DNA from 3 places in the Microcoleus sp. B4-D4 genome. Region 1 is predicted to be linked to each of the others. Evidence: riboswitches for the same ligand, from Rfam matches in the RefSeq annotation. Region 1 holds a riboswitch; each other region holds the start of a gene.
The links. Region 1 has a riboswitch for cobalamin ahead of cobG (precorrin-3B synthase). Riboswitches for the same ligand answer to the same signal wherever they lie in the genome.
Positions count from the first base shown of each region.

Region 2: it holds a riboswitch for cobalamin, as region 1 does, so the genes downstream of both, QUB13_RS00700 (DUF1636 domain-containing protein) here and cobG (precorrin-3B synthase) in region 1, are expected to answer to the same signal.
Region 3: it holds a riboswitch for cobalamin, as region 1 does, so the genes downstream of both, QUB13_RS02245 (energy-coupling factor ABC transporter permease) here and cobG (precorrin-3B synthase) in region 1, are expected to answer to the same signal.

Region 1 is NZ_JAUBTX010000063.1:22,746-33,442, reverse strand. Features, by position in the region: gene QUB13_RS27705 (precorrin-2 C(20)-methyltransferase) at 1-323, opposite strand, end outside; gene QUB13_RS27700 (precorrin-8X methylmutase) at 320-949, opposite strand; gene cobG (precorrin-3B synthase) at 1,187-2,683, opposite strand; adenosylcobalamin-variant (AdoCbl-variant) riboswitch at 2,670-2,749, opposite strand; gene cbiE (precorrin-6y C5,15-methyltransferase (decarboxylating) subunit CbiE) at 3,162-4,370, shown strand; gene QUB13_RS27685 (hypothetical protein) at 4,435-5,229, shown strand; gene QUB13_RS27680 (DNA adenine methylase) at 5,334-6,455, shown strand; gene cphA (cyanophycin synthetase) at 6,584-9,307, opposite strand; gene QUB13_RS27670 (cyanophycinase) at 9,788-10,681, opposite strand; gene QUB13_RS27665 (hypothetical protein) at 10,680-10,697, shown strand, end outside.
Region 2 is NZ_JAUBTX010000001.1:188,008-198,704, reverse strand. Features, by position in the region: gene QUB13_RS00710 (CADD family putative folate metabolism protein) at 1-660, opposite strand, end outside; gene cobW (cobalamin biosynthesis protein CobW) at 967-2,001, opposite strand; gene QUB13_RS00700 (DUF1636 domain-containing protein) at 2,279-2,689, opposite strand; cobalamin riboswitch at 2,712-2,858, opposite strand; gene QUB13_RS00695 (Uma2 family endonuclease) at 3,028-3,660, shown strand; gene QUB13_RS00690 (hypothetical protein) at 3,810-3,989, shown strand; gene QUB13_RS00685 (hypothetical protein) at 3,957-4,373, opposite strand; gene QUB13_RS00680 (hypothetical protein) at 4,418-4,969, opposite strand; gene QUB13_RS00675 (pentapeptide repeat-containing protein) at 5,233-6,009, shown strand; gene clpX (ATP-dependent protease ATP-binding subunit ClpX) at 6,187-7,566, opposite strand; gene cynS (cyanase) at 7,947-8,390, opposite strand; gene QUB13_RS00660 (hypothetical protein) at 8,701-8,931, opposite strand; gene QUB13_RS00655 (sensor histidine kinase) at 9,222-10,697, shown strand, end outside.
Region 3 is NZ_JAUBTX010000002.1:105,481-116,177, reverse strand. Features, by position in the region: partial or broken gene QUB13_RS02270 (IS1 family transposase) at 1-538, shown strand, start outside; gene QUB13_RS02265 (hypothetical protein) at 693-986, opposite strand; gene QUB13_RS02260 (DUF2207 domain-containing protein) at 1,352-2,431, opposite strand; gene cbiQ (cobalt ECF transporter T component CbiQ) at 2,622-3,422, opposite strand; gene QUB13_RS02250 (energy-coupling factor ABC transporter substrate-binding protein) at 3,419-3,751, opposite strand; gene QUB13_RS02245 (energy-coupling factor ABC transporter permease) at 3,756-4,475, opposite strand; cobalamin riboswitch at 4,537-4,683, opposite strand; gene QUB13_RS02240 (Uma2 family endonuclease) at 4,976-5,695, shown strand; gene QUB13_RS02235 (hypothetical protein) at 5,708-5,938, shown strand; gene QUB13_RS02230 (FAD-dependent oxidoreductase) at 5,948-7,522, shown strand; gene QUB13_RS02225 (pentapeptide repeat-containing protein) at 7,708-9,849, opposite strand; gene QUB13_RS02220 (hypothetical protein) at 9,875-10,189, opposite strand; gene QUB13_RS02215 (hypothetical protein) at 10,344-10,697, shown strand, end outside.

The DNA of each region.
Region 1 (10,697 bases):
GAGCCGTAGAGAAAAGGCTCACCCTCGCACAAAACCGCCACATCCCGGCCCTCAGTGAGGTGGGTGGCAATTTTCTCGGCAGCAACATCATAATAAGGTTGCGACGATCGCGTCGGACTAAAAGGCAACGGCATCGGAATCTCAATTTGTTCTGGACGCAAATAATCTGCGACGATCGCCCGCGCCAGCACCTTACCATTTTCCATCGCCGGATATGCAATGACCGGCACCGATTGCAAAATCCGATAAGCTTTCAAAGTAATCAATTCAGGATCGCCAGGGCCGATGCCCAATCCGTACAATTTACCAGCAGTCTCAGTCATAATTCGTCCTCTTTAGCTAAAGCATTCACGGCCGCCGTTGCCATTGCACTGCCACCGCGCCGCCCCTGCAGCGCGATAAATGGCACTCCCCGACTGTTGGCTGCGAGTTCGGCTTTAGATTCGACCGCCCCCACAAATCCTACCGGAAAACCGAGAATCAAGGCAGGTTTGGGGGCTCCAGCATCCAGCATTTCCAGCAGTCGGAACAAAGCAGTCGGGGCATTGCCAATTGCCACCACCGCACCACCTAAGTTATCTAGCCACAAATCCAGTGCCGCAGCCGATCGAGTATTTTCGATTTGGCGCGCCAACTCCGGGACATCGGGATGCCAGAGGGTGCAAATCACCTGATTGTTAGCGGGAAGCCGCTTGCGGGTGATGCCTTCGGCTACCATCCGCGCATCGCACAAAATCGGCGCGCCTGCTGCGAGGGCTTGACGTCCGTGGGTGGCGGCACTGGGGGAAGCTGCTAAGTCTGTAACAATATCTGTCATGCCGCAACTGTGAATTAGTCGCACGGCGACGGATTCTAAGTCTGGCGGCAATTTTGACAAGTCTGCTTCGGCGCGGATTGTGGCGAAGGATTTTGTGTAGATTTCTGTTCCGTCTCGGATGTAGTCAATCATTTAAATAATTGGGAATTGGGAATTGGGCATTGGCCAAACAGGGCATTGGCCAAACAGGGCATTGGGCATTAAAAGACTGTACTTAACTTTATTTGAAATTGTTATTATGGGTAGTTTGTTTGATTGGTGAAATAGGTTTTTTAAATGAACCGCGAAGGCGCAAAGGGCGCGAAGTAAGAAAGAGAAGGGGAAAGGATTACAATTTTTCGGTTTTAATGGATATTTTGTGTTTTAATTCTAATTTTTGGGGATAAGAAACTCCTGCAATTTGTCGATCGCCCATCGATCGCAAAATTCGCCAAATGACTCGCCCGGTTCTCGAAATTGCTGGTAGGCGCGCAGCATTTGCTCGATCGCGCGGGGCATTTCGGCTACAGTCACGGCGGGGAAGATTTGCCGTCCAAAGGGCTGGTCTTTTTTACCTACATAAATGTTGTAACCTGCGATTGTCTGGTTTTCCTGCTGTATCTGAATTCCTATTAGGGTGATGTCCATTGGCTGGTGTTGGGCGCAGGATTTTTCGCAGCCGCTGAAATGGATATTGATCGATCGGTCGATCGTCAGTTTTTGCGCTAAATCCTTGGCCATTGTTAGGGCGTGACTTTGAGTATCTGTCGCCGCCGACGCGCAGCCGCTGCTACCGGCGCAAGCAACTAAGCAGGAATCTAGATTAGTTGCGGATGAGTGCAATCCTAAATCGGCGATTTGCTGTTTGACCTCAAAAACTTGGGAATTGGGGATGTCGGAAATCAGCAGATTTTGCCACGGTGTAAGCCTCAGAGTGCCGTTGGCGAGATTTTGGGCTAAGTTTGCCAAATTCCGCAGTTGCTTTGATTCTAGCTTGCCTAGAGGCAGGGCAATGCCGATGTAGGAGAAATCTGACTGTTGCTGACGGTGGATGCCGAGATTGGCGTTGGGTTCGATCGCCTTTTCTGAAAGTTCGATCGCGCTTCGCCCCAAGGGAAACGGCAATTTTGTCTCTACTTTTTCGAGATAATTTTCAACGCCCCAATCGGCTAGCAAGTGCCGCAAGCGCGGTTTTTTGCCATCAATTCGCGGTCGATTTTTGGTGTATTCCAGATAGATATTAGCGAGGGCTGCTAATACTAAAATAGTTTGCGATTGTTCGATAATAATTTCTGTATGGCTGTTCAAATACAGGCGAAAAACTATTTCAAAATTGGTCGAACTTTTTTCTGCTACTAATAAAATATCGTTCCGTAAATTGCGGATTGAAACTAATTCTCCGCCATCAAAACCAATGCTAAATTTAGCCGAAAGTTCTGCTAATTCGGGATGTGTTTGCAGGTAATCGTCCCAAGCTTTCACTAAAGGGCGAGTATCGAGTAACTGCTGTCGGTCGATTCCTGCTGTCGGGCTTGCCATCATATTGCGAATCGGGTCAACTTCAACGCGGCGAGACGCTAATCCCAATTCCTGCAAATCTTGCCAAACTTCTGGGGGAATTTCTGAGTGCAATTCTCGGATTTGCAAATTTGCCCGATTTGTGATTTGCAAACAGCCGGTACTGTAGCGATCGACTAAATTGGCGATCGACCTACATTGCTGTACGCTTAAAATTCCCCCCGGAATTCGCATCCTCGATAAAACTCCGTCGCGGGCGCGGGAACCGTAAAATAGGCCGGGACAAGTTGGTAAATCAGTCAAAACTAACAAATAATCTCCTCCCCGTGCGACGCAGGGAATGTAAGGTAAATTTCCTGAAATCGGCATTCTGACTTTCACAGTTGCGGCACAGCGCCGGAATTGCACCGGACTTTCCCGCTTTCAGGTTTAAGAAATGTATCACAAGTCGATCGCCCGCCGCTTAAATTCTCAATTTTCTTAACAAATGCCCGCTAATTTTGTATAGTTTTCAGAGGAATAGCGAGAAACCGGCTTTTTTACCAAAAATATAAAGGTTGCAGACGGTAGATTCGCTAAAGAAACAAATTTATCTGGTTAAAATGCACCCAAGAGTGAGTTAAAATAATGACTCGCCGGCCCAGATTTATCAATCCTAAAAACAGTGCAAGTGCAGTTCTCTAGCACAGCCACAATAGATTTTTTTAAATTTTTCATCTGCGTGCATCCCTGTTGATCGGCTTGACATCTGCGGTTGACCTTTTTATCAAAAAATTATCCAATAAATACTGTAAATTTAATCTCATATTATTGTTGAAAATTGATAAATCGTAATTACCTTGGCGCAATGCACAAATGGCTTTCGGTGGTGGGAATTGGCGAAGATGGACTTTCGGGATTGAGCTCGATCGCCCGATCGTTATTCGATCGATCTAAAATCGTTGTCGGGGGCGCGCGCCACCTCGCAATGCTACCAACCGACGACACCCGCGAAAAATTAGTTTGGGCTTCACCCCTACAAACAACCATTGACGATATTATCCGCAGGCGCGGAGAATCTGTCTGCGTGTTAGCAAGCGGCGATCCGATGTGTCACGGGATTGGTGTCACGCTGTCGCGCCAAATTCCGATTTCGGAAATGATTGTGATTCCCGCAGCATCGGCTTTCAGCTTGATTTGCGCGCGTTTGGGTTGGGCTCTGGCAGATGTTGAGACTTTTAGTTTAACAAATCGCCCGATCGCCTCGATCGCCCTTGCTTTGTCCCCCGGCGCGCGCTTGCTGGTGTTGAGTGCCGATCGACACACGCCGGGAAAGGTCGCCGATTTGTTGACTGAGCGGGGGTTTGGCAGCAGTTTGATGACTGTGTTCGAGCGGATGGGGTCGGAGGCGGAACGGCGGATCGAGGGGGTTGCAGCGGCTTGGAATGTGGCGGATTTGGCGGATTTGAATGCGATCGCCATTGCAGTTGCAGCCGATCGACAAACTCTTATCCTTCCCCGCACTTCGGGTTTACCGGATGCTGCGTATCGCCACGACGGACAGTTGACTAAACGGGAGGTTCGAGCGGTTACTCTGTCTGCGTTAGCGCCGATTCCGGGGGAGTTGCTTTGGGATGTGGGGGCGGGCTGCGGCTCGATCGCGATTGAGTGGATGCGGAGTCATCGGGGCTGTCGGGCGATCGCGATCGAACGTCATCCAACTAGACTAGAATACATTGCTGAAAATGCCTCTAATTTGGGTGTTCCCGAACTCAAAATCGTGGCGGGAGACGCACCGGCAGCTTTGGCAAATTTGCCGAAACCAAGTGCTATTTTCATCGGCGGCGGTGTCACTGTTGAGGCTTTGCTGGAAACTTGTTGGAATGCTTTAAATGAAGGCGGCCGTTTGGTGGTAAATGCGGTGACAATTGAGAGTGAACTTACGGTGCTGCAATGGCATTCTTTGCACGGCGGCGAACTAATTAGGATTGGAATTCAGCGTGTTGGGGCGATCGGTTCTTTTCAGGGTTGGAAACCGCTTGCACCGGTGACTCAGTGGGCGGTAGTTAAGGGTTGAAAAAAGTGATCAAAGTAGTATAATATCAAACATAAAGATATTATCCACTAATTGCCAAGTAATCGTGACAGAAGAGAACCTATACCTCAAAAGATTCCTAGACCCCGTAAAACTTTGCAGACGGTACAAGCCCAAATTCGGGTTAGGCAATAGAGAGGAAGGATTGGATCTGGCGCGGTTCTTATTAATCTACGGAGCCGATCCTTTTTACTCATGGATTGGTCTTGATTCAGATTTGATGTACGCTGCTCACAAAGCCGCTGGTGGCATGACCTCGGTTTATCGACAAATTGGGAAAGGTTGTGAAAATTTATTCAGACAGATAATAATTGATCGAGCAGGATACGAAGATCCCAAATATGCCATGTGGTCTTACGTTACGAAGACCAAAAACGACAAGGACAAAACTTTGTCGTTGGATGCGAGGCTAGAACTGAGCGAAATTAAAAATCTTGAGGTTAGAGGAAGAGTTATTCAGTGGATAGCGGACTACAGCAGTTTTCTTAATGTTCCTGCCCCAGCAAATGGAGCCGTATTTGAAGTTCGGCAGGGATACAAAAGTAAAGACAGCAAGAGACAAAATGGTGACATAGATAATATTGCTGTTGCTTGGGCAAACGGCTACCTGCCAGTCTTTGCAATTTTTTCTTCTCAGATTGATGTCGATTTACTACTACGCTATCGAAACAGCCGTGGAGGAATGCTGATTGGCACAACATCAGGTAGCAATCAAAGTTCGCTGTTTGTTTTTTGCCAGGAAATTTTAGGCTATGATTTAGCAGCTTTTTTTCGCCGAAACTCTGAGGAAATCAAAAGCGAGATTTACACAACATTGGCAGTTTTACTAAGTGCAGACTGATGTCATATACTATTCAACAAAGATCTGACTATACTTTCAAAGCTAATCGCAATCTTGGGCGGCATGGGTGGCTTCGACTTACTCCGGCCTATGGTGTGAAACTTGTGGAAAAGCTTTTGGCTTTTGTTGAGAGAGAGTCGATTATTCTTGACCCTTTCTCTGGTACAGCTACAACAGGACTTGTTGCTGCTCAACAAGGAAACCAAGCATTCGCGTTTGATATCAACCCGTTTCTTATTTGGTTTGGGAACGCTAAATACAGAAACTATGATGAAGACTGCTTAATAGATATTTTGAACAAGGTACAACTAGCTTTAGAGGAATATAGAAGTTTAATATCTCAAGACAATTGGACGCCACCAATATTTAACATTGAACGTTGGTGGTCTAGTTACACGCTAAAACTTCTTGCATCATTGCGAATCGCTTTAGTAAACCAATTCGGAGAACCTGAAGAGAACGAGGGTTATGATATCGTTTGGATTGCGTTCTGTCGTTTAATAATTGAAACTTCATCAGCAGCTTTTAATCATATTTCTATGTCATTTAATGACACAGTTATTTCTCATGCAATTGAAGGCATAGAAGAGATTTTTTTTGAAATTATAAAATTTATATCGAACTCTGCTGAGAATACTATTATTGGTACTGCTAAGGTATTGAAAGTAGATGCTCGTAACATAGCTGGTTTAGGTAATCTCAAAGTTGATAAAGTGATAACTTCCCCACCTTACCCAAATCGGATCAGCTATATTCGTGAACTTCGTCCATATATGTACTGGACAAAATTTTTAAACGAAGCAAAAGAAGCCGGTGAGATGGATTGGTTAGCCATTGGTGGAACATGGGGCATTGCAACTAGCCGTCTCAACTCCTGGCAAATACAGGAAAAAAGCCTACCGAAGCAAATATTCTCAACTGTCGAAAATATAAGAATGTCTGGTGGGAAAAATGCACATCTTTTGGCAACTTACGTCCTAAAATACTTTCATGATATGCACTTACATTTGAGTTCTCTTAGATCTATTTTGGCAGACGATGCGGAACTACACTACATTGTTGGCAATTCAACCTTTTTTGGCAATATGGTTGCTACAGAAGCGTTACTTTCTGAATCTATGCGCCTTCTTGGATACTCAAATATTCACTCTGAAATTATTAGGAAACGGAACTCTAACAAAGCATTGTATGAATATTGTATTTCCGCAACTTGGTCAGTAAGTTGATGTAAGTTAATAAATTTGTCTATCGTTTGTTCAATGCAAAAAAAATCATAAAAAATAGTATGAACTGCAAAAAATAGATTGGGTTTAACTTGTAAACCCAATCTATTAATGAAATGAGACTTAAGACTTTAGCCTTGATTCACAACGGTTGGTTTTAAACTATTCTGCGATTCAGAAATGCGATCGACCATAGCAGCATTTACCGCCAATTCCTGAATCGGTTTCCGGGCTTCAATTAAACCCAAAGCTTTCGTGACACCTTCCGGTAAAATCACCACCAAACTGCCAGCGGGCGCTTCGTCTAGGGCTTTGTTAACAGCGGTTGTTTCGTCGAGAATCAACTCGTATTGAACTTTAGACCGATCGCCCGTGCGGGCAGAAATCCCGTCTGCAATCCCTTGGCAAATTAACTTGGCCACCACACCCGGTTCTCGCCCGCGTCTGTCAATATCTTCTTTGACAATAATGCGATCGAACATTTCGGCCGAAAGTTTGCCCAAGGTGACAAAATCTTCATCTCGCCTGTCCCCCGGCGCACCAACTACCCCGATCCGCATTCCCGGCCAATTCTGCACGAAACTGCCCAAAGCTTGGTAGCTGTGGGGGTTGTGGGCGTAGTCCAGCAAAGCGTGATAGCTGCCCAAATTAAACAAGTTCATCCGTCCGGGAGTTTGACCTACCGATGCCTGAAAGCTTGACAAAGCTGCCCGAATATCTTCTATTTTCAAGCCTTGGGCAAAAGCCGCCAAACAAGCTGCTAAAGCATTAGCAATCATAAACGGCGCGCGCCCGCCCATCGTCAGCGGCACGTTCACAGCCTGCTCGATTCTCAGCGTCCAATCGCCTTTTAAAATCGACAAGTAGCCATTTTCGTAAATCGCCGCCAGCCCGCCCGCAGCGGTATGTTTGGCAACCAGTTCGTTTTCCGGGTTCATCGAAAAATATGCAATTTGAGCCTTGACACGCGGTGCCATTTGTGCTACTAGCGGATCGTCTGCATTTAAAACTGCATAGCCTTTGGGCATTACCGACTCGACGAGGACACCCTTGAGTTTGGCTAGTTGTTCCACGGTGTCGATGTCGCCGATTCCCAAATGATCGGCTGCGACGTTCAAAACTACGCCGACATCGCACTGATTGAAGCCCAAGCCCGATCGCAAAATTCCACCTCTAGCCGTTTCCAGCACCGCCACTTCCACCGTCGGATCGGACAAAATCAAGTGAGCGCTTTGCGGCCCGGTATTATCTCCGCTTTCAACCAAATAATCGCCGATGTAAGTGCCGTCGGTAGTCGTGTAGCCGGTAATTTGACCAGTCTGCTTGAGAATGTGGGCCAGCAGGCGAGTTGTTGTAGTTTTGCCGTTGGTTCCAGTCACGGCTAAAATCGGCACCCGGCTGTGTTGAGGCGAGGGGAAAAGCATATCGAAGACTGCGCCGGCAACGTTGCGGGGCAAACCCTGACTCGGGGCGACGTGCATTCTGAAACCCGGTGCTGCGTTGACTTCGACGATCACGCCGTTCGTATCGCGCAGGGGCACAGAAATATCGTCTGTTACTACGTCAATGCCGGCGATGTCCAAACCGATGATTTTGGCCACTCTGGAAAACAGCCAGACGTTTTCCGGGTGAATTTCGTCGGTGCGATCGACTGCAATGCCACCGGTACTCAAATTTGCTGTGGCGCGCAAAAATACTCTTTCGCCCGCCGGCACTACCGAGTCCATCGCGTAGCCTTGTTTTTGCAGCAAATCGAGAGTCAATTTGTCGATCGTGATCCGGGTGAGTACGTTGTCGTGTCCGTCTCCCCGCTGCGGATCGCGGTTTACTTCTGCAACGAGCTGTTCTACTGTATCCCTGCCGTTACCCACAACGTTAGCGGGGACTCGTTCTGCGACTGCTACGACTTGTCCGTTGACTACTAACACTCTGTGGTCGCGGCCGGTGTAGTAGCGCTCGACAATGATGCTTTTTGTTTTTGAGGCGGCGCTGGCTAAGTCGTAGGCTTCTTCTGCTACTTCCCAGGAGTTGATGTCGATTGTGATCCCGCGGCCGTGGTTGCCGTCTAGAGGTTTGAGGACGATCGGAAAACCGCCCACATCTTCGATCGCCCCCTGCAGTTCGTCCAAATAATGAATCACTGTCCCTCTCGGCACCGGCACGCCGGCAGCGCCCAGAATATTTTTGGTACCTTCCTTGTCGCAGGCTAGTTCTACCCCCAAAACTCCCGTGCGGTTGGTCAGAGTTGCCTGAATCCGCTTTTGATGAACTCCGTAGCCTAGTTGAATCATAAACCGGGCGCCCAAGGGCAGCCAGGGAATCCCGCGCGCTTCTGCTTCCTTGATCAGGGTTTCGGTACTCGGCCCGAGGGCTGCAGACAAAGCAAACTCTCTGAGGTCTTTCAAATCTTGCGCTAATTCCGCCGCAGAATAAGAGCCTGTATCGGCAATGCTCTGGCACATCCGCACCCCCGCCCTGGCTGCATAGCGACCTGCTTGTTCGTTTTGATACTCGATTACTACTTGGTAAATCCCTGGTGTGGCAGTCTCGCGGGTGCGACCGAATCCGGCGGGCATTCCTGCCATTTCCTGAAGTTCTAGGGCTACGTGTTCGATTACGTGTCCCATCATTGTGCCTTCTCTGACCCGTTGCAGGAAGCCTCCCCGATGGCCGGGAGAACAGTGATGGTCGTCCAAACTCGGAAGTGCTGCGGTCAAGCCTTCGTAGAAGCCTGGAATTTCAGATGTGGTTTTATCTGCCAACTCCTCTAAATCCAGACGCATGAGTACGAGTTTGTGGCGTCGGATGCTCCAGTAGTTGGGGCCGCGTAAGGTCTGGATTTTAAGTATTTTCATCGCAGTTATAGGGGTATGGGGCGCGAAATCTTATAGGTAATTGGAGCATTTATTCAATTTGGAGCTTGATTGGACGATCGACTGTTCGCTGCGAACAGTTTGGCACTGAATTTCCAGTTATTAGCGGGAGTATCAATTGGAGATTTTAGATTTTAGATTTTAGATTTACTCCACAGATCGATCGTCTGGGAGTTCAAACAAAAGTCTAAAATCTGGGGTTCTCCACACTCATAGCGTCGCGGGCGCGATACCCGTTTTTGGGCCCGTCAGCTTTGAGAATTCATGCCCGAACGATCGGCTCAAAACAAGTAAAAGTCAAGGTTCGGCAGAAACTAGAACGCAGAAGGTAGAATTATTTTGTTGATTCTGCCTTCTGGGGTCAGTCCGTGGATGCACGGCTAATCTATTGTATTGTTGCATCCATTATTTGACCGGAATGCCACCTAATTTTTCCCGAATCAATGACTCTAATATTCTGCATTAGTTAGCTGTGCGACATTCCGAAGGCCAGCCAGACTCCGAACAAGCTGCCGATGCCATCGGTTTGCCTAGGGGCATATTGTAGCAATCTCCGTGGCACAGAACGTGCAAGCGCATATTGAACAGACTTAAGGGTTCTGTCGCTCCTACTTGAGACTCGTTGGTATAAAAGTTTTCCCGAGAATCAACAATAGTCACAGTGCCTTTACCGAGAACTTTCATAGTATCGTCTCCCTCAAACAAGGCGCAGGTATCTTCGTCAATACCAATAGCGAGGCGATCGGGATAGCAAGCCACAGCCGACAGCAAGCGAGCCATGCGGTTTCGGTTGTGAAAATGCTGATCGACGATAATCTCTGGAATAATGTTAAGTCCGTTTGCCATATCTACTAAGGAACGATTCGGCGACGCGCCGCTTCCCCCACCTGCAATCATGTGATATCCCATCACCGCAGCACCCGCGCTGGTGCCGGCGAGGGTAATCTTGCCTTCTTGAGCTTCTTTGCGAATTTTCTCCATCAGCGGGGTGTCCGCCAGTAGCCCGCAGAGCCGCAGTTGGTCGCCACCTGTGATGAATACGCCCGTACAGTCTTCTAAATAATCTTTCCAGACGGGATTTTCGGCTTGTTGGCGTTCGCGGATGTCCACTACTTTGACAGCACTAACGCCCATTTCGTCAAATATAGTGCGGTAGCGGTTGCTCGTTCCTTCGGGGTCTCGCGAAGCGCAAGGAACGATCGCCAGCCGAGCGTTTGTACCCCCAGCACGGCAAAAAAAGGTATTCAGAATCTCTCGCCCGTGAACTTTGTCTTCGGCTCCTCCGATGACCATAATCGAGGTTTTGATGCGCTGGGGAAGATTTTGTTCGAGGGCTGGAGATGTCAACTGCTGCATGGTGTGTCTTCCTCTG
Region 2 (10,697 bases), on a different contig from region 1:
TTCGTAAACCCCATCAAGCAGTAAATTAAGAGCAGAAGTTGCTTTCTCAGCAGCTAACAGCGCTTCCTGTTGTGCTTCTTCAGTTTCACAAACCTGTAACAAAGCTTCGCGAGTGGCTTCGGAGTGGAACTCGTCGGCTTTTTCGTGAACTTGAAAGAAAGATAAAGCTGCTTGTGAATCGATGCCGTAAAATTCCTTTAAACCAGCGATTTTGGTGGTGGAAACTTCGGGGATTTGTGCTTCGTAAGCGTAGAGGGCGGCTAAACCTTTGGCGGGAGATTCGCTGCGGGCTAAGTCTTTGAGAATGCGGACGGATTCGGTGGTTTTTTCTAAGTGTTCGCGTTCGAGAACTGCGTTTCTGTCTAAACCCAAACCTTCGGCAAAGCGCAGCCACAGTTCGGGGTGATTAGCAGCGCCTCTCTCTTCTTCTATCAGGTTTTCGAGGAGCATTTGACGAATTTTGATGTCGTCGCAGGCGGCGTGGGTAGCGCTGACGTAGGTGGGGAAGTTGTGGACTTGCAGGTAGTATTCTTGTGCGTATTCTTGCAGCATTGCGATGTCTAGTTTGCCTTCGTTCCACATTTGGTAGAATGGGTGTTTCAGCAGGTGATTTTGGTCGAGAATGCTGTTGAGTTGTTCGAGAAATTGCTGTTTGTTCATAATTGTCGATCGCCCTTAAGGATAGTGCAGCAAACCTGCGATAAAATGGGTTAGTAGTGAGGAATTCAGTCCTTGACTAAAATGTTATCGTAATCTAGCATTTTGTCAAGACTAAATTTTCAATTGTTTGTGTTTGGATCGAATCGTTGTTGATGCTGATATCGCGGGCGATTATTATTAACCGCCATCGAAGTTGTTAGCGGGTGCCTCTGTAAGTGTCCACAGCATAAAGCGGACTGAAATCCGCACTGCGAACCGTTTGTAGTGAGATCGTTCGCACGCGATATGACTAAGAATTTCGGATAATTAACTGCTAATTATAGCTGCAATTCGATCGCGCTCTAACTCTCTTCCGATCAGCACTAATTTGGTTTGACGGAGTTCGGAAGGTTGCCAAGGGCGATCGTAAAAATATTCTATACGATCGCCCACACCTTGCAACACCATCCGCATCGGCTTCTTGGGAACCGCCACAAACCCTTTAATCCGATAGATTTCTTCTTGCTGCATCAAGGCTTTCAGCTTTTTCACCAAAGCTTCGGGTTCAAATTCGCGATCGGAAACAAAGAAAGTCGAGTTAATATCATCATCGTGCTCGTGTTCCTCCTCCGTGTCGTGGTGACTCGGGCGGGACTCCAAATCATCCTCAACCGCCGCATTAAATCCCAACAGCACATCAGGGTTAATTTCGCCACCCTTAGACGGAACAATTTTCACACTCGGGCGCAACTCTTGCTGCAACCAGGTTTGAACTTTCTGTTGAGTTTCCGCATCCACGCGATCGACCTTCGTTAACAGTACCATATCAGCACAGGCCAACTGGTCTTCAAACAATTCCTCGATCGGAGTTTCGTGATCCAAACTATCATCAGCCTGCCGCTGCGCCATCAAAGCATCGATATCACCGACAAAATTACCGCTAGCAATAGCTTCGCAATCAACAACAGCAACCACACCGTCTACAGTAGCGCCAGTGCGAATTTCCGGCCAGCGAAAAGCTTGAATCAAAGGCTTAGGAAGTGCCAAGCCAGAAGTCTCAATCAAGATACAATCAATTTGGTCTTTGCGCTTCAATAACTCCTGCATAGTCGGCAAGAATTCCTCTTGAACAGTGCAGCAAAGACAACCATTTGTCAGTTCAACAATATTGCTGCTGACAGTTTCTTCTTCATCGCAAACTTGGCAATCGCGCAGCAACTCTCCGTCAATTCCAATCTCGCCAAATTCGTTAACCAGAACAGCAATGCGGCGGCCTTGATTGTTTTGCAACAAATGGCGAATTAAGGTAGTTTTGCCGCTACCGAGAAAACCAGTGATAACCGTAACAGGAATTTTGTGCATTGATAATTTTGTTTTTTGTTTTGTGATGGGATCTTTCGTTCCCAGGCTCTGCCCATAGGTGAGAATTTAAGACTAAAACCCACAATAAATGTCGTTTTTATGCGAAGTCTAGATCCCCCTAAATCCCCCTTAAGAAGGGGGACTTTGAGCATATTTCTTGTCCCCCCCTTATTAAGGGGGGTTAGGGGGGATCTAGACTTCGCATAAAAACAAGAGATCCGGTCGGCTTGACGTTAAGTTGTCACCAATAAGCAGAGCCTGGTAACGAGAAAAGGCTCTAATTAGGCAGCGGCGGAATTTTAGCCAAAACGCCTTTTTTCAGAGCTTGAGGACGCTCTGACCAAGGCAACAAACCATCCGGTTTAGCATAGTATTGACCCGCGCATTCCAGTACAGCCTCGATGCTTTCCGGCTCATTTGCAGGCAAATCACCAAATAGATAAGTGTACTTTCCCACAGCAGCAAAAGACACCGCACAAGAGTGACTGCAAGCACTCATGCACTCAACTTCTTGAATCTCAAATCGATCGCAAAACTCCCAATCTTTAGCAAGTTTCGATAAATCTTCCATAAATTGTTGGCCGCCGCTTTTGCCTTCGCGCTTGCCGTCTTTCCAAATACTAGCGCAAGCAGTACAAACAAACAGACTGTGCTTTGTGCGTACAGCAGCATTAATTCCATCCATCATCCGTACCTCGCAGATGCGTTCAAAAGTGAGTTAGATATCGGCGGGCATTCTGACTTTATAAACCACAAGGGTTTCATTACAGTTGCGGGACAGCGCCGGACTTGCACCGAACTTTCCCCGTTTCCTCTAGCGGCTGCTCCCCGCTAGAACCGATCGCAATTTCACATCATACCGCACTTGGCGCCCTTTTCCAAAAAAGTTATCTTGGTAAAAGCAAGTTTTAATATCTACACACATAAATCAACCCCGTTCTTAGCAAGGATTTTAGTCCTGACATTCCAATTTTTTAAGGATTGAATTCCTGTATAATTGTAAGTACGATAGTCCGAGGATGTACTATGACTGCATTAACAGAAATCCGCGAACAAGTAGTTGAGGAAAAAGTTGAGAAAAAAGTAAATACTTATTACTCTCCTGAAGAGTATTTAAAACTGGAAGAAATCGCAGAATTTAGAAGTGAATATCAGGATGGCAGGATAATCCCTATGACAGGCGGAACACCAAATCACAATCAAATAGCTCTTAATTTGAGCGGTACACTAAATTTTGCTACGAAAGGACAACCGTATCGAGTATTTATCAACGATTTGCGTTTGTGGATACCGTCGAAGCGGGTTTATACTTATCCTGATGTAATGTTGGTGGCGGGGAAATTGGAGTTTGCTGAGGGTAGGAAAGATACGATTACTAATGCGGTGATGGTGGCTGAGGTTTTATCGCCATCGACGGAGGATTATGACAGGGGCGGCAAGTTTAAGCTTTTCCGTTCTATTCCTAGTTTTCGAGAGTATGTTTTGATCGATCAATACGAGATGCACGTTGAACATTTTTGCAAGACGGATGATAATAAGTGGGTCTTGTCTGAGTATGATGGTGCTGATACGGTATTACAATTGAGTTGTGTGGAGTTTGAGATGCGGTTGGGTGATATTTACGATCGCGTGGATTTTGAATCTGAATCTGAGGAGTGAGGGTGATATTAAAACCACTAATTTCGGGGCGATTGGAAATCGCGTCTACACAAACAAAGTCCGCGCAACGCGAGACGGGGAGAACAAGTAGAATCTCGGAAACATTATGAGATTTGAAAAGTCTGCCTGTAAAAGTTGAGAAAAACCTAATGATTGCCAGCAAAAATTCTCCTGATGTTTCAGTTAAAGACTATTTAGAAGGTGAACTAATAAGCTCGATCGCCCTTTGTCAGAGAATGCTGAGAAGAAGAAGGGCGATCGTAATTATTAAGATGTTTGCTGAAAGGCGATCCTTACTAAAACCCAAACGCTTTAGTAATCAATGGTAGTAACTTGCTACACGATTCTACTAATTGGGTTGCTGTTGGTATCCCAGAGATAATACGTCCAAGCATCCTACCTGCTTTTGCAGCTTTCTCCTTCATTCCCCCATCATTAGGATTTTGAGCAGCTTCAGCTAAATCTTTTACTTGATCTAAAGCGTCATTTCTGTCAATTTCACTCAAGTTTGGATCGGCTTTAATTGCTGCTTCTAGCTGCGTCAGTAATTCTTTGATTCCGGGTTTATCGGCTTCAGACGATGAAGGTAACTCGTTTATAGCGAATGAAACATTTCCTCCAACGTGACTTGATGAACTACCTGCAACATCACCAGCGTTAACAGAACCTCCAACACTTCCTCCGACTTGAACTTTACCTTGTTTATCTTCCATTATTCCCTCCTAATTAATTTTTTTTTTGGATAACACCGTTATTTCTAGTCGTTTCGCGAGACATCTCTTCCAACTTGACTTGATGAACTGCCTCCAATATCACCTGCTGTGACAGAACCTCCAACACTTCCTTCTATTCGGATAGATCGGTCGCTTGAATAGACTACATAACTACCTTCTGCATTACTTTCCATGAAGTTGTACAAGACGTAAACTACTTTTTCTAGTCCTTTCATATCGGTGGTTACAAATATGGGCAAAGGAGAACCGGAATTCAGGTATAACTTAAGGCCGTATTTTTCGGGCATAAAAGTATTTAGAATTAACTGGATAATTGCTACTATTGCCATAATTATTCCTCCCGCTCTAAGTTCAGGCTTATTAAAATAACTAGCTACCACAAGTCCAATGACAAACAATCCCAAAATCCATTGGATTGGAAATTTTTCAGTCTTAACTGGGGATATGCCAAAACCTGTTACGTTGCGAAATTGATATATCTCTGAACCAAATTTAACTGTGTTTTTGGTAATATATATCTGGGTGTCATCCCAAATAGGTCTGTCAGTATTTTGTGGTGATATATTTGCAGCCATCCTTCCCCCTTTCAAAAAAATTGTGAACCCACCAGCTAATCAGAATTAACTTGCTCCCTCCATATATGAAGTCATGGGGACGGCATCTTAGTGCTTGGCCCTTCATATCCCTGTGGCTCTAGAGATAGAATAGCAACTCTATATCAGGTTCAACAGTAATAAAAAGTAATAAAATAGTAATGAAAAAGTAATATTAAGCGTCGGTTGCGGTACAATCTATACTAAGCCTACCTTAACGCTCCGCTAGTAAGGGACTTTCACACATGACCGTTGACGAAGCCATCACGATCGCAGAAACAGCCCTCAACTACGATCGCCTCAACAAAGTTCAAGAAATAGTGTTTCGTCAATCCTGGGAAGGGCAGTCTTATATAGAAATTGCTAAAACCGCAGGCTATGAATACGATTATATCAAAGATGCTGGTGCTAAACTGTGGAAACTACTTTCAAAAGCACTAGACGAAAAAGTTAAAAAAGATAATCTTAAATCTGTATTAAAGCGATATCTACGGCGAAGTCAAGTGAATTTACAGCGCAATCTGACCATCGAAGTTAACCTCAGCGGTGCAAATCTCAGCGGTGCAAATCTCAGCGGCGCTAGATTATTCGCAAACTTGAATGAAGCTGATTATGTTCAAGCTGATTTAGATAAAATAACTTCTAATAATGAAACTGAATTATCTAACTCAAATAAAGAAATTGACTGGAACGGTTTTTGTTTTCACTGCGACGCACAAGTGAAAATAGCCGAAATTCTCGATCGCACTTCCACACTCTTCATCCCCAACTCCCAACTCCGACTCGCCACACCGGAAGGGAGACAAAACCAAGAAGCTGACTTTCTGATATTCCACCAAAACAAGCTAGGAATGCTGAAAATTGACAGCGAATCATCCGATCGAAACGCAACAGAAGATGAAATGTGCGGGCTTTTAATAGATTCCGGAATCAGTCTTATCAAGCATTACGATTCAACCCGATGCAGCCAACAACCCGATTTAGTTGTGCAGGAGTTTTTGGCAATATTGAGTCAGAAATAAGTATGAAGCGATTTCAATCGTCGAGTGATATCAATTGTTGCATCGGAATGATTTAACCGCAGAGGCCACAGAGAACGCAGAGGAAGAGAAGAAAGAGATCGATAATTCCGATGCTAATTGATTTGGTATGATTTATATTACCTTAAAAAACAAGGTGGGCATTGCCCACCCTTCAAATTAAGCTGTTTCGTGCTTCCGCCATGCGGGATGCCACAGCAATTCCGCAGTCGATCGCTTCTCGACCATTTCCTTGGTAATCATACAGTTAGCAACATCCTTACGAGAAGGCAACTCGTACATCACATCCAGCATTAACTCCTCTAAAATGCTGCGGAGAGCTCTCGCGCCGGTTTTGCGCCGATAGGCCTCCTGGGCGATCGCCCGCAGCGCATCCGGCTCAAATTCCAACTCCACACTGTCCATCTTCAACAGCTTTTGATACTGCTTCACCAGCGCATTCCGGGGCTCAGTCAAAATCTGCATCAACGCCGCTTCATCCAGCGGCGAAATCACCGTCACCACCGGAATCCGCCCGACAAACTCAGGAATCAAACCAAACTTAACTAAATCGTCCGGCTGTACCTGTTGCAAAATATCAACAGCCCGCTTATCCTTCGCAGCCAGTGTCGAGTTGCTGTCACTTTCAGTTGGCTGAATAAAGCCCAAGGATTTTTTACCCAAACGCTGATCGACTATTTTTTCCAAACCGACAAAAGCACCGCCGCAAATAAATAGAATCTTGCTAGTGTCAACTTGAATAAAATCTTGGTAAGGATGTTTGCGGCCGCCTTGCGGGGGAACATTAACCACCGTTCCTTCCAACATTTTCAGCAGCGCTTGCTGCACTCCTTCTCCCGATACATCTCTGGTAATCGAAGTGTTTTCGCTTTTGCGAGCAATCTTGTCAATTTCGTCAATATAAATAATCCCGCGCTGTGCTGATTCGACATCAAAATCCGACATTTGCAACAGCCGCAGCAAGATATTTTCTACATCGTCGCCAACATATCCAGCTTCTGTTAGCGTTGTTGCGTCGGCTACCGCAAAAGGAACTTCGAGCATTTGTGCCAAACTCTGCGCTAACAAAGTTTTACCGCAACCTGTGGGCCCGACTAGCAGGATGTTGGATTTTTGCAGTTCGACATCGCCGTCGGGGGAAGATTTGCCGCTGTCTTTGGCTTGGTCGGCGCTCAAGCGCTTGTAATGGTTGTAAACTGCGACAGAAAGGACTTTTTTGGCTGAGTGCTGGCCGATGACGTGGTTGTCTAAATGCTGTTTAATGTCTGTGGGTTTGGGAATTTGGGCTAAGACAATTTTAGATTTGTTCGATCGACTCGGGCGTCGCGTTCCTTGTCCCTGAGACTCTCGCACCTCTGATTGAGGAATCTGTTGACCAATTGTTTTGCTAGAGTCAAAAAATTCTTCCTCTAAAATTTCATTGCACAGTTCCACGCATTCATCGCAAATGTACACGCCGGGCCCAGCTATTAACTTGCGGACGTACTCCTGCGACTTGCCGCAAAAGGAGCATCTGAGATTGGAGTCATACTTTGACATATTTGCCTCTTACTTTACGGTTGCGGTTGCTTGTTTTGACTGGGGAAGTTGCGGCGGGAGCGATATCTTTGCCCTAGAAAAATTTCCCGAAAGAACACCCAAGCCAGTCTGTCGATTTGAGATACTTCGGCTTCGCGAGCGTACGAGTTTGAGATTTGAGATTTGAGATTTACTCCACAAATAAATTTTTGAAGTTGAACCTTGGTCTAAAACTTGGGGATATACACGAGTTAAGTCAGGGGCTAGTCTCAATTTTTGCCTGGTCAAGCTTCGCGGTCTCTATTTCTAAGTTAGCACTTTTGAGGCACGGTCATTAGTCGTCAGCCCTGCGACCATATTTTAAATTTTAAATTTTCACTTTCGGGCAAAGCGGCACGGGCTTACCATTTTTTGTAGGGCAAAAATTTGCCTGACATAATTATTTTTACTCGATCGCCTTTTGGGTCTGCTTCTTTCTCGACATCCATAGTAAAGTCGATCGCGCTCATAATCCCGTCACCAAATTTTTCGTGGATTACTGCTTTGAGCGGCATTCCGTACACCTGCATGATTTCATAGAAGCGATAAATCAACGGATCTACCGGAACAGCAGCATCCAAAGAACCTTTTAACGGAGGTTCGGTCAGCACCGCAGCCATCTCGCCCGACAGTCCCAAGGCTGAGGCAATTTTCTCTGCTTCATCGATCGATGCCGTAGCTTGACGGTAAATAACCGCAGCAATCCAAACTTCGTCGCGATCCAAAAGTTTTTCCAATTCTGCCAAACTAATTCCTTTAGCTTTTTTAGCAGCCAAAAGCTTTTCTGTAATTTCAGAAATTGCCATTAAATATTCTCCAACTCACTGAGATGCTAGATGTGAAATTTCTCTCACATTTTGGGGATTTTGTCAATAGCAAACCGAAAAAACAAACTGAATTGATAACTCGGAATTTCAGCAAAAGCTGGTCTCGTCAACTTCCACAACTTGCAACAGATCGATCGCCAAATAACTCATAAAAGCCCGGCCGCAATGGTAGAGTTGGCAGTAGATGCAGTGCAAGTTACACCAACTAAGGCATTGGGCCACATTTAGGCAGAAATTCGATCGCTCCAGCCTGACCTACGGGTGGCTGGCTAACGCAGCCACAACTTCTTTACCGTTCACAACCGGCAACTGAATTATGGAGATTCAGGTTAAAGATTATAGCATCGAGTACGATCGCGCTGCCCAAACAATCACCTGCTGCGGCTCGTTCCGGCTCAGACAGACCCAAGAATACGCGCCGATCGCCCATGCTGCTCAAGTTCGTTGCTGACTCCTCGCCAAACACGATTGCTTTAGACTTACCAAAGCCAGAATTCTTAAATATTTCGGGAATTAACATCCTCTCAAAATTTGCGATCGAAGTGCGCCAGCAAAAAAATATTCAAATAACCCTAAAAGGCTCTAAACAAATACCCTGGCGGGGAAAATTCCTGAAAAAATTACAGCGGCCGATCCCTTCCTTGCACTTACAATTGGAATAGTAAATCGCAAAAGCTCTATGTGAGTCCCACCCCAAGTCCGAGAACCGAGATCGGGAGACTCCAGTGAATGATCATCAGTCATAGTTAAGCTAGCACCAAACCTTAAAAAACTTCCGACCCAACTAAAAAATACCAATTGTCAATTGCCATGCAGGAAGAACCATCGAGAGAACAGCTACTTTTGGACGTTCAGCGGCTGAGTGCGGAACTTGAAAACTTGAAGCGCGAAAAAGCTGACCTAGAAATTTTGCTGGAGACTACCACCGAACATTCGGACACGATGGACGCTCAATTGCTCTCTAAAGCTGATGTGGCGCTGCGATCGAGCGAAGAGCAGTTTCGGGCGATCGCCTCAACAACTCCCGTTCCGGTATTGGTTTCTCGCCTCGGTGACGGCTTAATTATGTATGCGAATTCTCAATTGGCTTCTCTGCTGAACATACCCCTAGAAAAATTGATCGGCAGCAGCACCCCAGACTTTTATTTAAACCCGGACGATCGCCCAAAGGTACTAGAAGCCCTCGCCAAAAACGGATACCTCCAAAACTACGAACTCCACTGCAAAAAGTCAGACGGTACTCCCTTCTGGGCCACAATCTCCGTTGAGTCCCTGCTGTTTAACGGTCAACAGACAGCATTGTGCGCCTTGTACGACCTCACCCAGCGCAAGGAAGCAGAACAAACCCTCAAAGAGAGCGAAAAGCGTCTCCGCCGCCAGAGTCTGGCTTTGTTGCAGCTAGGCCGGCAGAGGACTTTCAACAGCGGTGCGCTGAATGTGGGAATTCGCGAAATTACCGAGGCTGCAGCCCGCACTTTGGAGGTGGAAAAAGTCAGCGTCTGGCTTTACAACCATCTCAGATTTGGCAGTCGCTATTCGATCGAACCCCAGCTAAATTTTATCAACAGAGCGATCGCCCGCAGCCAAACAGAATCACTCGATCCAGAAACCGCCGCCCGAGAAGAAAACCCAGATTTGGTCAATCATTCTAAATTTAAAATCTCCAACCTCAGATTAGTTTGTCTCGACCTGTACGATCGCACCAGCGAGAATCATTTGAGCCGCCAGCCCCTATCGGCGACAAGCGATTTACAACTTTCATCAATCTTAGATGATGTCGAAGGCGACGCACCGGGCGAAAACTTAGCTGAGGACAAAGCATTAAAAACTGCGCCCAACACTTCAAACTCGATCGCCACAAATTTGTGCCACTCATCTCCGGTAGCCCAACACTCCGCCGCGCTACCGAATCAGAGCAAACCAAATTCATCCATATTAAACGTAGCAATCAGGCTCGGCGGTCAGATCGTAGGCATCCTCTCCTTGGAACACGGCGCGCCCCGCCAGTGGGCTCTGGAGGAACGAACCTTCGCCGATTCTTTAGCAAATTTGGTCGCGCTGGCGATCGAAGGATTTGAACGCCAGCGCGCTCAGGAAGCACTTTCCAAAGCCAAAGCCCAGCTAGAAATGACCGTCGATCAGCGCACCGCTCAACTCACCGCCGCCAACAAACTGCTCCGCATCGAAATTGCCGAGCGCAAAAGAGCCGAAATAGCCTTGCAAGAAGCCTTACACAAAGCTGAAGCAGCTTCCAGAGCTAAAAGCACTTTTTTAGCCAATATGAGC
Region 3 (10,697 bases), on a different contig from region 1:
CTCTGGCTGGGATTGTGAGGGCAACTGGGGTTTCAGAACGGTGGTTGCAATACTATGTGTTTATAAAAAATTAGGAGCTGTAAAAAGAGAAGTAGAAGTTAAGTCAAAAAAGAAAGGGAAGCTAACAATTCAATGTTATGAAATGTGGTCATTTGTAGGCAATAAAGATAACAAGCAGTGGATTTGGCTGGCAATTGATGTATCAACCAAAGAAATTGTAGGAGTGTATATTGGCAAAAGAGATCAAGCTGGCGCTCAAGGATTATGGGATTCTTTACCACCAGTTTATCGTCAATGTGCCGTAAGTTATACTGACTTTTGGAGCGCCTAGGTCACAGTTTTTCCTCAAAAAAGACACAAGGCAGTAGGAAAGGAAACGGGTCTGACAAACTATATAGAAAGATTTAATAATACGATGAGACAAAGAATATCTAGATTGGTGAGAAAAACTCTTTCATTCTCCAAAAAACTCTCCAATCATATTGGGGGTATTTGGTATTTTATTCATGAGTATAACGCCAGTTTATCTATCAATTAAAACCCTGGACTTTCCTTGCTATGCAGGACTACCTAGATTATTTGAATCCATTGAAAAACTAGAAGCAGTGTTACATAAACTGTTAAATGAAGGAGAACTAATTATGAAATGGAACCGAAAAATAAAAAATAAAGGCAACGCAAGTTAATGCAGTTTAGATGTCAAACAGCTTAACAATTCCCACTTCTCGTTCGCCGATCGCAATTAAGCCCAAAGTCCAGCCAATCTTGGGAATAAAGATAATAATTAGGAAAATTGCTCCTACGGGATAAATCCAAATCGGGATGCTCAATCCTTCTGCTGGGGCTGGTTGAACTTCCTGGGGTTGCGGAGGCGGCGGATTGGTTTGAGCTGAAGTTGGTGGGGTAAAAGTGCCTGCCGCTGCGATCGCAGTTGCGAAAGATACTGCCAATGGTAAAAGCTTGCGAAGCCAACGCGATTTAGTCATAGTTTTTAACCTACTTTAAGCTCAAATGTACTGAAAAGTTATTTGCTACAATCAGTATTCAACACTTATCTTTTTAGGTCAATTCATTAAATTCATTAATTAAGTTCATAAAAGTCATATTTGGAATATGATTTTCTAGGGAGTGCGATCGGTTGATATCAAAATCAAGCAAATTCGGACACGGCAATGCCGTTTCCCTACCCGATTATTTGTAGGGAAACGGCACTGCCGTCTCCTGAATTTGGGTGATATCAATATATCAACAGGTGCTCAGAAACCGGGTTTTTTCCGAAATACTTCGTTAGAACCCACAGATTAGCTAAAAACCCGGTTTCTTTGATTGTGATGCGTAATTCCCGTTGATATCAACCACCGCCACCACCGCCACCGCCACCGCCACCGCCACCACCGCCACCGCCACCACCGCCACCGCCGCCATCACCGCTACTAATGATAATGACTGGAATTACTTCTTCGTACTCCCGATGGTAAGAGCAATTTCCACAGTGATGGGTAACATACCTGTTTCCTGAAGTGCTAGTAGTTGCAGGAATCAAAACTTGATAAGTCCGTTTAAGATTGAACGTTTTGCACTCAGGGCATTGTCGATCATTGATTGATTTCTTGATTCCTTGGTAAATAACGGTGCTGAAAACCAACACAAGGAGAAGAATCATCAACGGAAAAAATATTAATGTCAAACCAACTAGCGGTAAAATTATTACAGCTATTATGTTATTGATGAAAGAGCCTTCTCCTCCGTGATTACCACCTTGTTGCCAACCAGGTTGAGGTATATTCAAAACCGCCTGCGGAAAGGCAATCTGCACTTCTAATTCTTGTTCCGGCTGAATAGCCTGACTTGCCACAAATTCAAAGGTTTTCGGATCTACTTGACGGGGAACCGCTGCTGCACCGAAATTCGTAAACGAGAGAACTTTCCCTGACAAAGCATCTGGTAAATTTACCGTAAATTGTCCAGTATTAACTGGCGCTTTACGACCTGCTGCAATGGCTTTCCAATAAACGAGAGTATTCTCACCATCTAACTGCAATCCACCTACAACTCGATATTTGATGACAAAAGTATGTGTATCTGGCGGTTTTAATTCATGTTCCCAACGAATCCAAAGTTGATTGTTTTCTGTTCCAGTGCTACTAGGAATTATGCGATTGTTTTCGGCAACTGTCACATCTTTAATTGCATCGACTTTATCTAAAGGAATATAACGATATCGTTCATTGTTGTATGCTGCTGTGAATACATATTTTTGCGTTTCAGTAACTAACATATCTCCGTTTGTCTGAACGTCGATCGCAACATTGATGTTATCCCAGTAAAACGGTAGCTGTTGGGCTGTTGCATGAGTGACTGTGACTAACAGTAGGGTTAATGATGCTAGTAATGAAAAAACTATTCTTTTGAGGATGCGTTTATTTATCATAGGATTTCCACAAGATAAGTGTTGAGTACAATTATTCAACAGGTTTCTTGGGGAGTCAATTCATAAAAATCATTAATTATGTTCATAAAAGTCATATCTTCAGTCGGGCAGGGAATTCATATCAATTCCGGTTGCGCCGGAATAATATAGAGGAGACGGCAGTGCCGTCTCCTCATTTCCTAATTTCTTCTCAACTTTGAAATGCCACACTTAACACAGTTAAAACTGTACAGCCAAACACGGCTTCAAATGTGTATCTTTGCGAAGGTTTGTAAGGGGAAGAATGCCAAACGCGCAGTTCTCCATTAAAACCGCGCGACGCTAAACTCAAGGAAACTTGACGGTAGTTTACTAAAGTTCGCTGAAGCAATTGCCCGATTAAAATGCCTAAACTACGCATTCCCAGTTTCCAAGTGCGGTAGCCACAGCGCGAGTTTTGGGCGATCCAAAGTTCATCGGCGATCGCCAACAAGCTAAAAATAAACCGATACATCAACAACAGAAGTTCTGTCAGCAACGGCGGAAAGCGCAATTTTCGGAGGATTTGCAATGTTTCAGTAAATGGTACCGTCAACAGGATGAAATACATACAGCTTGTCGATGCCAAGGTGCGCGGGAATAACAGACTCACTTGGTATAAGCCAGTGCGACTCACATACAGATAAAAATTCCCGATGCTAATCCCCCAACCTTGCCAAATATCCGAGTGAATTGCTTGGATTTGATTTAACTGAATTCCACCCATCGCCAAAGCAGGCAAACTCGTCAGCAAAAACACCAGCGGTACCGACAGCAACCGCAGATAGAGTTTCGCCGGAATTCCTGCATAAACGACGATCCAGATTGTCAACCAGAGGGCGATCGACAACTGCACCGCTACATGGGAAACCAGAGACAGAATCAAAAGGGCGATCGCAAATGATAGTTTGTGAGATGGCGGCAAACCGCGCAAGCGATTTGTATAAGCCAGACTATCAATCTGATGGTTCATTCCAAGGTTTTGCGATCGGAATTTTGCCGAGATTGCGATCGGCCTTTATATAACCCAATCACGTAGCCAATTACGCCAGCCCCCATCGCCGCTTGAGACGCAAACAGCAAACTTTCAATTTCGCCACTAGCAGGTTCAAAAAAGTGCTTGAACCAAGGTTCATAGCCCGGTTGAATCTCGGTAATTGCCTTTTGGGCTTCCCCATCAGCACCGCCGTATTCACCTCGAACAAATACTAGAGGAAGAACAGCAAGAGCAACCACAGCACCAACCAAAATCCAATTTTCTCGCGCAGTAGATTGGTGATTTCTTGTATTTTTCTGACTCATGACTTTATGACTCCTGTCTCAATAACTTCAAAGTTTCCAACTCCGGCTTTCCGTAGGAATGCAGCCAATTCCAAACCAATACAGTCAGCAATCCCTCACTAATAGCCAGAGGAACTTGAGTAATTGCAAAAATGCTAGCAAACTTGAGAAACGAAGCTACAAAACCACCGCTTGCTGCGGGAAAAGCTAACGCTAATTGAATCGAAGTCACCACATAAGTCAGCAAATCCGCCAAAGCCGCAGCACAAAAAATTGCCGCCCGCTGACTACCAGTTCGCAACAGCAAATGATAGACAAAATACGCAGCAAAAGGGCCAACAATTGCCATCGAAAACATATTTGCTCCCAGGGTTGTCAAGCCGCCGTGGGCCAACAAAACCGCTTGAAAAAGCAGCACTAAAGCGCCGAGTACAGCCATCACCGAAGGGCCGAATAAAATCGCCCCCAAACCAGTACCCGTCGGGTGAGAACAACTCCCCGTTACCGAGGGAATTTTTAAAGCAGAAAGCACAAAAGTAAACGCGCCCGCCAAAGCTAACAGTAATTTAAGTTCCGGGTGTTCTTTGGTAATGCGGGCGATCGATCGCAAACCAACTAGAAAAAAAGGTAACGCCACAATCCACCAAAACGCCGCCCATTGCACCGGCAAAAAACCTTCCGAAATGTGCATAGCTGCGGCGGGCGTTGCCGAACCGAGGACAATATAACAACTCAAGCCAGCCATCAATCCCAGGCTGACTAATTTCCGATTTCTGGCCTTCACGCTGAACCTCGCAGATGAGACTATGTAAACAAACACATCGGCGGGCATCCTGACTCAGAAAGCGACATGGCTTTCATTACAGTTGCGGGACAGCGCCGGACTTACACCGAACTTTCCCCGTTTCCTCTAATGGCTGCTCCCCATTAGAACCGAATGATTAGCTTAGTATAGTCGATCGCGCAACTCTCAGCCGAATATTTTACCAAAATTATTTCAAATTAACTAGCTTAGATTGTGTCCGACAGCTTCAAGTGTCATTGCAAAGAACGAAGCAATCGCCAACACTTAGGATTGCTTCGTTCATCGCAATGACAAACAATAAAACTGCCAGCAAACACAATTTAATCTATCTTCCTTCGCGTCCTTTGCGTCTTCGCGGTTCGTTAAAATCTTTAGGAAATACAAAATTACAGCCAAACAACTAAACGCTATAATATTAATGAGTTTTGAGGAAACCCGCCATGTTAAATTACAACTTTCCGACGCACTGGCCCTCAGCCGACGAACTACCAGACTCAGATGAAACACCAGTGGATAACGAACTGCAAGAATTAATCCCAGGATTGCTAAAAGCAATATTGCTCATACTTTGGGCAGAACGCATGGACTGGTTTTTTTGTATAGATATGGGTCTTTACCATCACCCGGAAAAACCTCCGATTGTGCCAGATGCCTTCTTGAGTTTAGGGGTGCAACGGTTTTCTCGGGAAGAATTACGTCCCAGTTACGCAGTGTGGGAAGAAAAGGTGATGCCAATTTTTGTCCTCGAAGTCGTTTCCCCGACTTATCGACAAGAATACACAGATAAGTTGGAAGAATATCAACGTTTAGGTGTACTGTATTACGTCATTTATTCTTCCAGTCGTCGCGATCGACCCCATTTGGAAGTACATAAGTTAGTCAATGGAAAGTATGAGTTACAGCCAGGAAATCCTGTTTGGATGCCAGAAATTGGTTTGGGGATTGGCTGTGAAAGGGGCAATTATTCTGGGGTGACAAGGGAGTGGTTGTATTGGTACGATGCTGATGGCAAACGTTATTTGACTCCTGAAGAACAGGTGAAAGAATCGGCGCTGCGCGCACAACAGGAATCGCTGCGCGCACAACAGGAAGCCCAGCGCGCAGATCGCCTAGCTGAACGATTGCGAGAGTTGGGGATAGATCCTGATAATATAAGCTGATTGCAGTCAAGAGTGCGACACAGATGCACTCTGCGGGCGATCGCCAATCTGAATTTTTCCACGCCCGATCCGATCGCCCTCAACCGAGAATCTTCGAGAAAAACCCGCTTTCTGCGTTCGGGAATGTATAAATATTTATCCAAAAAATTAGGAAATATGCGGCTTTATTTGGAACAGATAGATAGTTTGATAGCAAACATTGAAATGCAGCTCAAAACAATGAAAATCAGGATAGGTTATTAAATAATGGTTATGGATTTGCGTTTTTACGATGTCATCGGCTTTGGTGACGAAGTTCCTGGAGTTCTAGCCGTTATCTCAGCAGCCAGAGAATACCGTCGCCGGACAAAGCTTTATCCGCGAGTTTTGCTGATGTCTAAAGGAAACTTGCAAGAAGGAATTGGCGGGCATTTAGTCAGAGGCGGCCTGGCTTATTTAGATAGAAGTCAGATCGGTCAAGAACTGCGACAATCTTTAAAGTTAGATACCTTTGGTTCACCGGCGACAATCTATCAAGAGTTCCTGCAAAAATCCGGTGTCAGTGCGATCGCGCTTGACCCCCGCAAAGCCAGCGCAGCGCTACAAGAAATGCTGTCACAAGCAGGGGTCGATCTCCTCAGCAAAGTAGAAATTCAATCAGTCAATAAAGAACGCCAAAGAATTGCCAGCATAACCACATCTAGAGGCATAGTTTATGCAGGCAAGCAATTTATTGATGCTACCATCAATGCCGAATTAGCTCAAGCTGCCGGCGCGAAAAAGCTGAAGGGATTTGAAACCTTTGGTCTGCCAAACTCCGAACTTCCAGTCACCCTCGTTTTTGAAACCCAAGGACTCAGTACAAGAAGACTGAAAGAACTCGATTACAATTATCTAAAACGCTTCACAAACCTCGCGGATGCTGAGAGTCAAAAATTTTTGCTGTACGCAGCCCAGAAGGATGCCGAACTAGCAAAAGAACTCCGGCAGGAAATGCTCGACACCAGAGGAAATCTCAAAACTCTGTGGGCGGGCAACGATTACATCGACGTGCGATCGCCCGCGCTGTCTGTAGCTTACCACTCCTTTAGAGGAACAAAGCTATCTTTTCCTGAAACCGGCGTAATTTTAGACGAGGGAAATATCGCAATACTTCCCAATCAAAGACTTTCGTGGAACGCGCTGTTATTTGCAGTCACCGGCAGCGAAGCAGAAGCCTTAGCCAAAAGCGGGAGCAAACCGACGGCTAATATGCAAAAAGAGATGTTATTTGTGGCAACTTGGCTGAGGAGTTTGGGTGCTACTTCTGTTAATTATGCCTCAGAACTTTATATCAGACACGCAGGAAATGTGACGGGAGTTGTAGAACCTTTGACTGGCGCACAAATGCTGTTAGGTGGCGTACCGGCTAATCAGGCACTAGCAACATTTAGCTATCATTTTGATGTACGCGGAGGCATCCCTGGTGTGGGGGAGAAAGCCAAGAGTTTAGGGTGGTTTAAAAGTCTGATGTTTAAACAGCCTACCTTCAATATTGGCATCCGCCACGCATTAATGAAAAATATTCCTAACCTGGCAGTTGTCAGTCCGTGTTCTGGATTTGAAGGGTTTGCCTGTTCTGTCGGTCGAATTGTTGAATTCAACGCCGCAGTTGGTCAAGGTGTCGGTATCGCTGCCATTAATGCTATTCTAAATAAAAAAAATCTAGCTGATGTATCTAACGCAGAAGTGAGACAAGTTCTCGTTGAAACAGGTCAGTTACCTAAAATTTTTGGAGTTGCAAACAATGCTGATGGAACGCTATTAGCGCAATTCGAGACACTTGTCGGTGCGGATGCTATTGCCTAAGAAGGAAGAAGGAAGAAAGAAGAAGGAAGAAGGAGCATCAAGCGCGCCAGCTTTTGTAGTCCTGTCCTCACTCGCACGGGCTTTGATCGCCAAGCGAGCGAGGACAGCACTCAAACAAAAAATGCTTTTTACAAAAATGAAATGCTCCCCTTGAGTCTTCACTACAAACCGATAACAACTAATTTTTAATTTTTCTGGGGGCACTTCGGATGAATCCCACCCTGCAAACAAATGTAAGCAATTTGACTTCGATCTAAATTTTTAGCGTCGGCAAAATCAACTCCTTGGAATCGACCTGATTTACTACCCGCAGGATTTTGAATAAACTGATCGGAAGCTGCTTTCCCCAGAAACACAGCCCCTTGAAAATTCACTCCCGCTAAATTTGCGCCCCTAAAATCAACCGCACTCAGGTCGGCATTCCGCAAATTAGCATCTTGCAACCGAGCATCTTGAAAATTGGCGTTGGCGAGTTTAGCAGAACTCAAATCGGCATTTTGTAAGTTCGCACTTTTCAAATCTGCACCGGATAAATCTGCACCTTGCCATTCCGACTTAGACAAATTTGTCAAGGATAACTGAGTGCCTTGAGCCTTGACTTTACCCAAGCGCGCACCTGACAAATCGGCTCCAGATAAATTCGCGCTGCCGATATCTGCACCGGTAAAAGCTGCATTTTTTAACATTGCTTGCTGCAAATTTGCGCCAATTAAAAGAGCACTGCTAAAATTAGCTGAATTCAAATTGCCGCTTGACAAATTAGCTTTGTTCAGGACAGCGCGCACAAAAGTAGTGCGGTTCATGACAGCACTGTTTAAAGATGCTCCGGTTAAATTTGCTCCTTCAAAATTAGCGCTGCTCAAGTCGGAAATCCAATCGTCAAATGTACCCGGACGCCTGTCTTCGCCGGTGCCGTAAAAGCGAGTTCCCTGCAAGCTGGCATTGGTTAAATTGGTGTTTCTCAGCTTAATTCCTGATAAGTCCACTTTGTCTAATACTAAAGTAAACTGAGCGGGGCCGGCAGGAGTTTGACTTAAATCGGTGCGACTGAGATCGACACCGTTAAGCTGGCTGCTATACACTGTGAGAATTTTGCCGATCGCCCTTTGCACTGTTCGCTGACGGGTCGCCGCTAACTCGCGTTCCGGGGCCTTCCCCCGGTAACGCAGGGATTCTAGCTCGTTGCTGAGACCTTGGTTTAATCGCCGCAAGTCAGGTAAAGCTTTCGGCCCGCTACTGACTAAAGCTTGTTGGATCGCGTCCAGCATCGGGTTGCTGTCTTCTTGGGTTAGCAAATCCGCTAACAGCGGTACGGCGCGGGAGTCTTCCACCGCTCCCAAAGCCAAAATTGCCGATCGCCTCCCCGATGTTCCGCTGGGCGAAGCCGGAGACAATTTACTCACTAAAGCCACAAATAATTCGTCGTTCCGCTGGCGAGAATCCCGCATATTTGCTTGACTTTGAGTGTAGATCAAAGTGCCAACAAACAAAGTTAAAATTAATCCCGCGCTGCCAATGGTAACTATCACTAAAGTTGTGCCTGGATGTTGGCGCATCCAATTCCACAAACTGGGATCTTCTTTGACATTGGTTTCGCGAGTCAAAACCAAAGCCGCAATCTGCGCGTCTTCCTCAGTCCAATCTTGACTTTTGACAGGATTTGCAGATTGTTCGATCGATCGAGCATTGACCACCAAAGTATTCGCGAGGCGATCGTGTCCCGATTGCCGTTTGTAGCGGAATGCAAAAGCGCCGTCTGCCAGCACTGCCAAGCCGCTCAACCCCCCTAAAATGATTAAATCAGGAAACGCGCCGGATAAGCGCCAAATGCCGTAGGCTACGCCCAGAGGCACTCCCCAGCGCCCCAAACTTTCGCGGATCAGCACTCGCCTCCAACCCGGAGGAGTACCAAAAGCTGTGACGACTTTAACGGCAAACCAGCGTTTCGGGAGTGTTTGGCCGGTTCTGGCGAGCAAAAATAGTTGCCACGCCGCTAAAACTAGCGGTGCTAGCAGCGCCCCCGACCAGAATAGATTAGTTAGGGGTGCGACTCTTGGGTTGCGATCGCGCACGGGTACGCCCAAAATACGGGCTACAGTTTCCGATGTTGCCGCTACAGAGGAATTTAGGGGCACGGTTTGAGCGTCCTTGTTGACCAATGCCCCGATACTGAAGGGAACGAGGGCGCTGGCGGCAATTAAGGAAATTTCAACGGCCCAAGCGCCGCACCTACGAACCAGCAGTGGCATTTGCTGGGATTTTGTCTGCCAAGATGGAGACGGATCGGGTTGATTAATATCATCACCGGATGCGGTTGGGTTAGCCATATTTATAATTTCCTATTTTTAGTCGTTAGTTGGACGAATCAGCAGATATTGCCAATTTGTACGCTATGTAGATTAACACTCCGAGAACGGCAAGACTCATCAGGGCCGAAATTAGCTGTACTATACTATTGAAGACTGTCAGAACCACGATCGCTCCGACGGCAAAGACTGCCACTTGTCCTGGTTTGGGGAGTTTTTGAAACTTGTCCAGAAATTGATTGTAGAAGGTTCCGAGCGCTTGATAGCTATCTGGATTTTGTTGGATGAGGGACGATCGCTCTACTTTAGCTTTTAGTTGTGCGATCGCTTGCTGCAAATTGAACTTATTTTGAGGATTCATAAAAAAAATTGGGAGTTAGTTTAGCTGTACGCCGATCGTTTTAGGGCGGTCACATTAATAAGAGTCACATTAGCGTGTTCGGAACCGCTCATTATCCTCTACCGTCAAAGAAGTGGAACCTTCCGCCATTGTGTTCGGATAAATAAGGATAAAAATGAAGATATGCTATCCGTGCGATCGCCCCAGACTGCGCTTGGGTTCGATCGCAATCCTAGCCCTAGGAATGATTTTAACTGCACCGGGGGCCCTTCGGAGCCAACCGCTACAAATTGCTCCGGGATTTCGCGAACCCCTGAGTGTTTCAGGAGTCTCCGGCGGCCCGAACAATAGCGGCGACTGCGGTTTCGTGGCCGCCGGGCCGAACCAGGTGATCGAAGTAACGCAGGATTTGCCATACTGGAAAATTGCAGTACAAACGGCGGGAGCGCCGAGTTTGATGATTCAGGGGCCGAGGGGTCGTTTCTGCGTCCTACCGGCGAATGCTGGTGCGGGGAACGTAGAATTTTCC